3 regions of the Glutamicibacter sp. BW78 genome follow, and region 1 is predicted to be linked to each of the others. Evidence: riboswitches for the same ligand, from Rfam matches in the RefSeq annotation. Region 1 holds a riboswitch; each other region holds the start of a gene.
The links. A riboswitch is a leader RNA that binds a small molecule or an ion and turns the genes downstream of it on or off. The one in region 1 is predicted to bind S-adenosylmethionine.
Positions count from the first base shown of each region.

Region 2: another riboswitch for S-adenosylmethionine. It lies ahead of CIK75_RS14325 (flavin reductase family protein); the one in region 1 lies ahead of CIK75_RS09040 (MFS transporter).
Region 3: another riboswitch for S-adenosylmethionine. It lies ahead of CIK75_RS03055 (hypothetical protein); the one in region 1 lies ahead of CIK75_RS09040 (MFS transporter).

Region 1 covers NZ_NRGU01000032.1:81,855-85,058, reverse strand. The annotation lists gene CIK75_RS09045 (acyl-CoA dehydrogenase family protein) at 1-535, opposite strand, end outside; gene CIK75_RS09040 (MFS transporter) at 544-1,893, opposite strand; SAM riboswitch class I at 1,903-1,992, opposite strand; gene CIK75_RS09035 (LLM class flavin-dependent oxidoreductase) at 2,009-3,204, opposite strand, start outside.
Region 2 covers NZ_NRGU01000039.1:319,227-322,430, forward strand. The annotation lists gene dnaB (replicative DNA helicase) at 1-20, opposite strand, end outside; gene CIK75_RS14315 (DUF1801 domain-containing protein) at 545-862, shown strand; gene CIK75_RS14320 (hypothetical protein) at 944-1,390, shown strand; gene CIK75_RS14325 (flavin reductase family protein) at 1,406-1,912, opposite strand; SAM riboswitch class IV at 1,967-2,081, opposite strand; gene rplI (50S ribosomal protein L9) at 2,291-2,746, opposite strand; gene rpsR (30S ribosomal protein S18) at 2,761-3,000, opposite strand; gene CIK75_RS14340 (single-stranded DNA-binding protein) at 3,069-3,204, opposite strand, start outside.
Region 3 covers NZ_NRGU01000020.1:13,048-16,251, forward strand. The annotation lists gene CIK75_RS03050 (sodium:solute symporter) at 1-1,193, shown strand, start outside; SAM riboswitch class IV at 1,496-1,606, shown strand; gene CIK75_RS03055 (hypothetical protein) at 1,618-1,902, shown strand; gene CIK75_RS03060 (VIT1/CCC1 transporter family protein) at 2,138-3,204, shown strand, end outside.

The sequences.
Region 1 (3,204 bases):
CCATCACGACCACCCAGTCGGCGAAGATGCTGCCGGTGGTGTAGTACTTCGCACCGTTGAGGACCCATCCGCCGTCGTGCTCGCTCAGTTTCGTTGCCGTGGTGCCCAGGGCGTTGCCACCGCGTTCGGTGGCCGCATTGCCGAAGATCTGCCCGGCCAGTACCCGCGGGAACCAGGTGTTGCGGAAGTCCCTCGGCTGCAAGGCGATGGTTTCGACGAAGGAAAAATGTGATCGCAGCAGATGGGCCACGTTGGAATCGGCGGCAGCCAATTCCACCAGCAGCCGGAACAGGTGTTCATGGTTCACCGGGTCCCCGCCGTATTCGGCCGGCACCCGCAAGGTGGTGAAACCGGCCTCCTGCAGCCACCCGACTTGTTCGAAGGGAAGCACATGGTCCTGTTCGCGGGCGACGGCGTCGACGGCGATGGCCTCGAAGACGGGGCGGAAGCGTGCGGCCAGGGCAAGATAGCGGGCTTCGGAGCCCTCCGGAACGGGGGTGTCGAAGGCCGGTGGGGTGGTGGTGGTTTCACTCATGGTCGTTCCTAACTGACGAGGGTATGTTCGGGCTCAGAGACGGTGCAGGCGTCTTGGCGTGCGTCCAGATCCCGCGCACTGGTTTCGGGGGAAAGCAGGGTGGTGACGACGGTGAGCGCGCCGACGGCAACGAAGTAGGCGATGACCCAGAACGGGCTGCCGCCGCCGGCGGCCAGCAGCGCGGTGGCCACCAGCGGGGCCAGGCCACCGCCCAGGACTGAACCGATCTGATAGCCGATGGACACCCCGGAAAAGCGGACCCGGGTGTCGAAGAGTTCGGAGAAGAACGCCGCCTGCGGGCCATACATCGCATCGTGGCCGATGTTCATGCCCAGCACGACGGTCAGCACGATCAGCACGAAGCTGCCGGTATCGAGCAGCGGGAAGGCGATCAGGGCAACCAGGATGCTGAATATCCCGCCGAAGAGGTAGGTGCGCCGGCGCCCGATCCTGTCCGATACCCAGCCCCAGAACGGGACGGTGACCAGTCCGAGGGCGGAGGCGATGAGAATGGCCTGCAACCCGGTTTCGCGGCTGATTCCGCCCTGGGCCAGGTAGGTCAGGATGAAGACCGTGTAGACGTAGTAGAACGCGTTCTGGGCGATGCGCAGCCCGGTGGTCAGGGCGACCTGGCGGGGATGGGTGCGCAGCGATTCCAGCACCGGGCGGCGGGAGACCTGCTGCGTTTGAACGACCTGCTTGAAGGAGGCGCTGTCCTCGATCTTCAGCCGCACCACGAGCCCGACGGCGACCAGCAGGATGCTCGCCAGGAACGGCAGCCTCCACCCCCAGGCCAGATAGGCGGCATCCGGCAGAGCCGATTCCAGACCCAACAGCACCGCGGTGGCCAGCAGCATTCCCGCGCTCGGACCGATCTGGGTGGCGCTGCTGGTCAGCCCGCGACGCCCGGGGGCAGCGTGTTCGACGGTCATCAGGGCCGCTCCGGCCCATTCGGCCCCGTAGCCGATGCCCTGGGCCACCCGCAGGATCAGCAGGAGGGCCGGCGCAATCCATCCGGCGGTGTCGTGGGTGGGCAGCAAACCGATCGCCGTGGTGGCGATTCCTGTCAGCAGCAGGGAGGCAACCAGCACGGTCTTGCGTCCGATCCGGTCCCCGTAGTGCCCTCCGAGCAGCCCACCGATGGGGCGGGCGATGAAGCCGACGGCGTAGGTCGCGAAGGCGGCCATCGTCCCGACCAGGGGATCTGCCGGGGCGAAGAACAGCGGGCCGAAGACGGTCGCCGCAGCGAGCCCGTAGAGCACGAAGTCGTAGCCCTCGATCGTGGTGCCGATGAAACTGGCGACGGCGACGCGAGAACGCATCCTGCGGGTTGGCGGGGTGGGGGTGGAGATAGTCATGAGGGGTCCTTTCCATCGGTCCCGGCGGAAGCACCTGCCCGAAACGGGTGGTTGCTGCGGAGTCAACGAGCCAGGTCTCTCGTCCGCTCTGGATGGTGGTTTTCGGTACTGCGGTCTAGCTGGTGGCCAGTTGTGCTCCCGCGAGCCGGTAGTCGGCAGCCCGGTGGCTGTCCTTGACCCGGTCCCCGGCGCCGAAGAGCTTCTGGCGCAGGGTCCCCGGCGCGTATTCGGTGGGGTAGGCACCCAGGGCCTGCAGTTCGGGGATGACGAACTCGACGACGTCCTCGAAGGTTCCCGGGGTGATGGCGTAGGCAATATTGAAGCCGTCCACGTCGGTGTCCTGGACCCACTCAACGAGCTTCGCGGCGACCTGGGCCCCGTCACCGACGGTGACCGGGCCGAAACCGCCGACGCCGATCCATTCGGCCAACTGGCGGATGGTCCACGGTTTGCCGTCATCCCCGGAGGCCTTCTTGAACGTCTCCACCGAGGACTGGATGGCATTGGACTTCACGTCCTCACCGATCACGTCGTCAAGGTCGTACTGTGACATGTCGATTCCGGTCCAGCCCGAGAGCAGGGCCAGCGACCCGTTGATGTCGGCGTAGGAGGCATAGTCGGCGTATTTGTTCTGCGCCTCCTCGTCCGTGGCAGCGGTGATGATCGTCTGCATCGTGTAGATCTTCACGTCGTAGCGGTCGCGGCCGGCGGCCTCGACGTTGTCCCGGATCCTCCGCACGGTGTCGGTGAGGATTTCTTTGGTGGGACTGTTCACGAAAACCGATTCGGCGTTCGCCCCCGCGAATTCCAGGCCGCGCGGCGAGGCGCCGGCCTGATAGATGACCGGGGTGCGCTGCACCGAGGGTTCGGTGATGGCGATGCCGGGGACCTTGAAGTACTTGCCCTCGTGGCCGATTTCGTGGACCTTCGACGGGTCGGTATAGACCCCCGTTTCACGGTCGCGGAGCACGGCGTCGTCCTCCCAGGAGCCCTCGAGCAGCTTATAGACGACTTCGAGGTACTCATCGGCGTGGTCGTAGCGTTCGTCGTGTTCCATCTGGTCCTCTTGGCCCATGTTCCTCGCCGCCGAGGGCAGGTAACCGGTCACGACGTTCCAGCCGACGCGGCCGTTGGTCAGGTGGTCCAGGGTCGCCAGTCGGCGGGCGAACGGGTAGGGGTGTTCGTAGGCGGTTCCGGCGGTGACCCCGAAGCCCAGGTTCTCGGTGACGGAAGCCATCGCGGAGACCAGCAGGAACGGGTCGTTGACCGGGACCTGGGCGCCGGCGGAGAGCGGAGTGGAGTTGGTGGATC
Region 2 (3,204 bases), on a different contig from region 1:
TCGGTGTGCGTGAGCGTCACGTCCGGTTCCTTCCCTCTCAACGCGGCGCCGGTGATACGGCCCCGCCACGTCCCTTCAGTATCCCAGTGAATGCGCCCTCCCAACACAAGGGTGGCGGGGGTGGTTGCAGACCGGGGAAATCGACCCGGTTGGAGCCGGGGACCCTGTCACCCTATGCTCCCAACCCGTAGAACCAAAGGGAGTTATCCACAGCCCATGTGGAGAACCTGTGGGTGACGCGGCGTGTTGTGTGCACAGACTGGGGATGAGCCTGTGGATTACATTTGATTTTTCTTGATTAATACGGTCTGACTAGGAGTTTTATCTGTGGATAACATTTGATGGAAATATGTTTTTGGTCAACATTCACCCTGTACTTGCAGGTTGCCAACCAGCACGCCTGTGTGCCTTAGCGACTTATCCACAAGTTGGTACTAGTTCTCCACAGACACGCCGCCTGCTGTGGGTTGCTTTGACATGAGCGATATCCGGCCGAGGCCGGACGCCTCATGCCGCGGATCAGCCGACCTGGCAGACACACTGCATGCCAACAGCCAGCGGCAGCCCTGCGGTGATGTGGGGACCGCGCATCATCGGCTTCGGTGCCTGCCATTTCCGTTACGCCGCCGGGCGCGAAGAAGATGCCCCGGCCATCGGGTCCTCTCCCCGGGCCTCGTCATGGACCCCCTATGGGCTGACGGGCCCCCTCGTGTCCGCGGACCTCTGCGGCGCACTGGGCAAGCACCGACGCGGCGCCTCCTGCCGCTACGTCAGTACCTTGGTCGGCGTCGACCTCGGCATCCTGCGTGACCTCATGGATACTGGACATCACTCCGTGATGTCCGAACTCCACCAGCCCTGAACAAGCATGGGGGGCGGGCAAGTGCCATGATGGACGCAAGACCGTCGTCCGGGCGGCGGCACCTGAACCCCAGGAGGGGACATGTTTGAGATCAGCGGTTCGGAACTGCTCACCACGATCATCGCCATCGTTGTCCTATTCGCGGCTTTTGGCGCCTTGACATGGGTCTTCAAGACACGGCCTTCGGGTCACCCCAACGACGCCGACCAATACATCGCCCGACTGAACGCCGCCGCAGCCCACCAACAGCAAATCGATACCCAGAAGGCTGAGAAGATTCGAGCGGCCACGACGGCCCGCGCCGCCCAGGCAGCCAGCACCTCCCCCGGACGTACCGGCCAGAGCACCGGATTCGACCACGAGCACCCCCAGGGGATGGCACCGGGGCCCGGAAATCCTAACTTTGAACGCGTGATGCAGCTGGTCAATGAAGGAAACTACGTCTCCGCGGTCCGTAAGATCCGACAGGACACCGGTCTGGGTCTGCTCGAAGCGAAACGGTACGTGGACTCCCTGCGCGGCCTGTAACCGCACCATCGGGCCTTAGACGAGGGCGTCTGCCTGCAGGGTACGGAAGGCCGAACCGTGGAAGACCAGGGGGTCGTTAGCCCCATCGTGGGTGGCATGCCCGTGGACGCGCAACAGGACCACATGGTGGTCCCCGGCCGGGATTTCGTGTTCCACGCTGCAGTCCAACCACAGCGCTGCCTCCTGCAGGAAAAGCGCCCCCTCGTCGGTGGAATCCAGCCTCAATCCGGCGAACCGGTCACCGGATTTGGAGGCGATCTGCCGACAGACCCGCTCATGGGCCTCCCCGAGGACCGAAACACCGATCCGTCCCGCGCCCCGAACAATCGGCCAGGTACGGGAGGTGTTTTGTACAGCGAACATCACCAACGGAGGGTCCATGGAGACCCCGACGGTGAAGGAGGAGGCGACCAGGCCCTGCGGCTCGCCGTCGATGATCGCACACAGTGCAGCGATCCCCGAGGGGTGGCGGGCGAAGGCCTGACGGAGTGCGTCGTGTTGAAGATCATGGGACAGTGTCATCTGCTCTGCTTCCGGCGTTTGGCACGCCCCATGGGTCCAAAGAATCCAAACGGCGTGCGGTACTTGCCGTTCGGGAAGCCGAACGGCCGAATCATCACCTGGAGCACCCCACTACCGTGAGAGGGTTGCCGGCCACCGAGCCAGGGCTTGGAAGGTGGCGCTCTTGATTCACGTTCCACGCTAGAGCCGGTAGGTACACGGGGTCAAAGATCTCCGCAATATTTCGCAAGGTCCATCCCCGGCAGTGACCGGTGGGGCAAGCGAGCGAACTCGGGGGCACCCTTAAACGCCCGAGGGGCCCCACGCTGACGCGTGGGGCCCCTCGGTTCCACTGTGGCCGGCGCACGTCCCCTGGACGAAGCCGGCTACCGGTGGTGGCTACTTCTTCGCGGCGACGACCTGCAGGTCGATGGTCGCGGAGACGTCCTCGTGCAGACGGACGGTTGCCTGGTAGTTGCCAGTCGACTTGATGTGCTCGGGGATTTCCACCGTGCGCTTGTCGATCGAGCCAAGGCCTGCGGCCTCGACTGCGTTGGCGATATCGGCGGTCTTGACGGTGCCGAAGAGGCGACCACCCTGGCCGGCCTTGACCGTGATCTTGACCGCCTGGGCGGACAAGCTCTTGGCCAGTGCCTGGGCATCCTCGAGGGATGCGATGGCGCGAGCAGTGCGGGCAGCCTTGATGGACTCGACCTGCTTCTCACCACCCTTGCTCCAGAGCAGCGCGAAACCGCGGGGCAGCAGGTAGTTACGTGCGTAACCATCCTTTACCTCGACGACCTCGCCAGCGGTACCAAGACCGGTTACTTCGTGGGTCAGAATCAGCTTTGCCATGGTGTTATCCCTTCCTAGCCGCGGCCAGCGCCGGAGTAAGGCAGCAGGGCAACTTCACGCGCGTTCTTGATGGCCTGGGCGATCTTGCGCTGCTCCTGGACGGAGACGCCTGTCACGCGACGGGCACGGATCTTTCCGCGGTCGGAAATGAACTTGCGCAGCAATGCTACGTCCTTGTAGTCGATGACAGTGATGTCAGCGGCCTTCAAGGGATTGGACTTTGGTTTGGGCTTACGGAGTTCAGCCTTAGCCATCGTGGAGCTCCTTTATCTGGTGGAGCCCGCAGAATTTTTCCGCGGGATGGTGAATAAATGGTGTTGCGTTAGAAGGGAGGTTCGTCGGACCCGCCGGCGTTGCCCCATCCCCCACTGTTGGAGGAGGAAGCCCAAGGGTCCTCAGCTGGAGCATTCCAGGTACCGCCCTGGTTTCCGCCGGGGTTGCCCCCACCGAAGCCAGCG
Region 3 (3,204 bases), on a different contig from region 1:
GCTCCAAGCAGGCCACGAACGCCTCGGCGGTAGTCATGCTGGCGTATACCTTGATGCTCTGCGCCACCTCCACCGGCGCCTACGCGACGATCTTCGTCGTCCTCTTCGAATGGGAGCGCTGGATCGCCATCGCCGTTGGCGGGGCCATCGTCTTGATCTACTCCACCATCGGCGGCATGTGGTCCATCACCCTGGCCGACCAGGTCCAGTTCGTCATCAAGACCATCGGCGTCTTCGCCCTCATGCTGCCTTTCGCCCTGTCGGCGGCCGGCGGCTTCAACGGCATCTCGGCCGGCATCCCCGAACGCGCCCGCGAGGCCTTCTTCAGTTGGGGCGGCATCGGGGCGCAGACCATCATCACCTACTTCGTCGTCTACACGCTGGGCCTGCTGATCGGGCAGGACATCTGGCAGCGCGTGTTCACCGCCCGCACCCCGAAGGTGGCCCGCTGGGGCGGCGCCACCGCCGGCATCTACTGCGTCATCTACGGCATCGCCGGAGCCATCATCGGCATGTCGGCCCGCGTCGCGCTGCCCGGCATCGACATCGAGGCCTTGGGCAAGGACGTGGTCTACGCGGAGGTCGCCATGACCCTGCTGCCGGTGGCCGTCGGCGGCATCGTCCTGGCCGCCGCCGTCGCCGCCATGATGTCCACCGCTTCCGGTGCGCTGATTGCCGCAGCCACGGTGGCCCGCAACGACGTCACCCCCTTTGTCGCCGGCTGGTTCGGCAAGAAGATCGAGGTCAACACCGGCCGCAACCCCGAACACGACATCGCCGCCAACCGCTACTGGGTCTTGGGGCTCGGCGCCGTGTCCATCATCCTGGCGATCCTCGTCAACGATGTCGTCGCCGCCCTGACCATTGCCTACGACATCCTGGTCGGCGGGTTGCTGGTGTCGATCCTGGGCGGTCTGCTCTGGAAGCGGGGCAACGGTACCGGTGCTGCCCTGTCCATGGCGGCAGGCACGTTGGTCACCCTGACGACCATGATCACCCTCGAAGTCCTCTCCACCGAAAAGTTCGCCGGCGTCTACGCCAACGACCCGATCTACTTCGGTCTCGGTGCCTCACTCGTGGTCTATGTCCTGTTCAGCCTGCTCTCGGCGCCGACCCGCACCGAGGTGACGAAGCACTGGTCGGATCGCGTCTCCGGACGGGTCGATATGGAAGGCGTTTCCGCCGACCAGTAGAGGACCACAAAACCCCGCCGTCGCCCATCGTTCCCGGCGCGACGGCGGGGTTTTGCGTTCGAATCCGGGGAACTCCGCACCGGCTGCTCCCCCAGGGTCCCCGGTCAGGGCAGGCCGGCCGGCCGGCCGGGCGAGGAAAGAGGCCATGGCGGCACGGCGCTTTGATGGTCGAACCCCTGCCGAAACCCCTTTTTGGCCCCATGAGTCGAAACGAATCTAGCCGTGCCAGCATTGGGATGCAGTGGGGATGACGTAGAACACAGCTTGGGTTGCCTCGGCAATCGCGTTAGGCTGGAAAAAAGCTTCATGAGACGCGGGCAACAGCTCCGACTACCCGCGCACCAACCCCAGGTTCGTGGGTGGTTCGGATGAGGAAGCGGCCCGCACGACAACGTGTTGGGTAAGAACGCACGAGAGGAAATCCGTGGCGCAAAGCGTCTCCGTCCTTCCAATTTTCGATTCGATGCTAGGCACCGTCTGCCTCAACGTAGACGGTCAATGGGAACGCTTCATCGCGCCCCACCCTCAGGATCTCGACTATGCGCTGGCCAACACGGCCGGTCGACCGGTCTGGGAATCCGATTCCTGCGCACTGACCGTGCGCATCCCCCGGGCACACCGCCCCGACGGAGAAGCTCAGGTATTCTTCCTTGAGCGTCTGCCCGTTCGCGACCACGCCGAGGCTCCCTCGGGTATGCTGGTCGGCTGAAGGGGAGTAGTTCCACACCCCGCCCGAGCCGGATCACTGATCCGGCACGGGCGGAAGAGGATCTGTCGACATACTGATCGCCGACCAGGCGGTCCGGCAATCCACCCGGCTTCGACGCCGGGCGAACGAGACCTTCGGCCCGCTGATGGCGGTCCGAGGTTTGTTGTACCCCACCAACCTTTGACCGGCACCCCCGCCCCCGTGCGGGGACAACGACCCGATTAAAGGACCCCCGATGGCACCGGATGCCCCCTCCCCCGACGCCGACCCGCTCCGTGCGCAGTCCCCGCGTCGGGAGCCCACGCCCGCCGAGATCAGGCGCTGGCGCAAATACTTGGCCGATGAACGTGTTGAAGGCTCCATCTATCTGACCCTGGCCAAACGCCGTGACGGCGAGGAACGCCAAATCCTCTTGGGCCTGGCCCGTGCCGAAGCCCGCCACGAGGAACATTGGGCCACCCTTTTGGGCGAACACGCCCGGAAGACGGCACGGCCCTCCTTCAGCCGCGTCATGTTGCGTTTCATGGCCCGAAACTTTGGTTCGGTCTTCGTGCTGGCGCTGGCCCAACGAGCCGAAGGGTCCTCCCCCTACGACAATGATGCCGACGCCACCGCCCAGATGGCCGCCGATGAGCTGGTGCATGAGGAAGTCGTCCGTGGTCTTGCGGTCCGCGGCCGCAACCGACTTTCGGGAAACTTTCGGGCAGCCGTCTTCGGTGCCAACGACGGGCTGGTCTCCAACCTGGCCCTGGTGATGGGCATCGGCGCTGCCGGGGTGTCCAGCGCCCTCGTCCTCTTTGCCGGTGTTGCCGGCCTGCTCGCCGGCGCCCTGTCGATGGCCGCTGGCGAATACGTCTCCGTCCGGTCACAGCGCGAACTACTCACCGCTTCCCAGCCAACCCAGGTCACACTCATCGCCGCCCCGGATCTGGACCTGCAGGCCAACGAATTGGTTCTGGTCTATCGGGCCCGCGGGATGAGCCGGGAAGCCGCCGAGCACCGGGCCGCCGAACGGCTGGGAACTTTCAGCTGCGATTGCGACCCGTCCTTATCGCTGCAGCCCGAGGTACCCGAGACCGCCGGTGACGAACACGAAGCCCTCGGATCGGCTATCGGTGCTGCCGCCTCCAGCTTTTGCTTCTTCGCCTCCGGTGCCTTGATCCCGATCCTGCCCTACCTCTTCGGCATGGGCGGGCTACCGGCCCTGCTCTTGGCCTTGGTCCTGGTGGGGGTGGCTCTGATGCTGACCGGCGGTGTCGTCGGGCTGCTCTCCGGCGCCTCACCAGCCAAACGCGGGTTCAG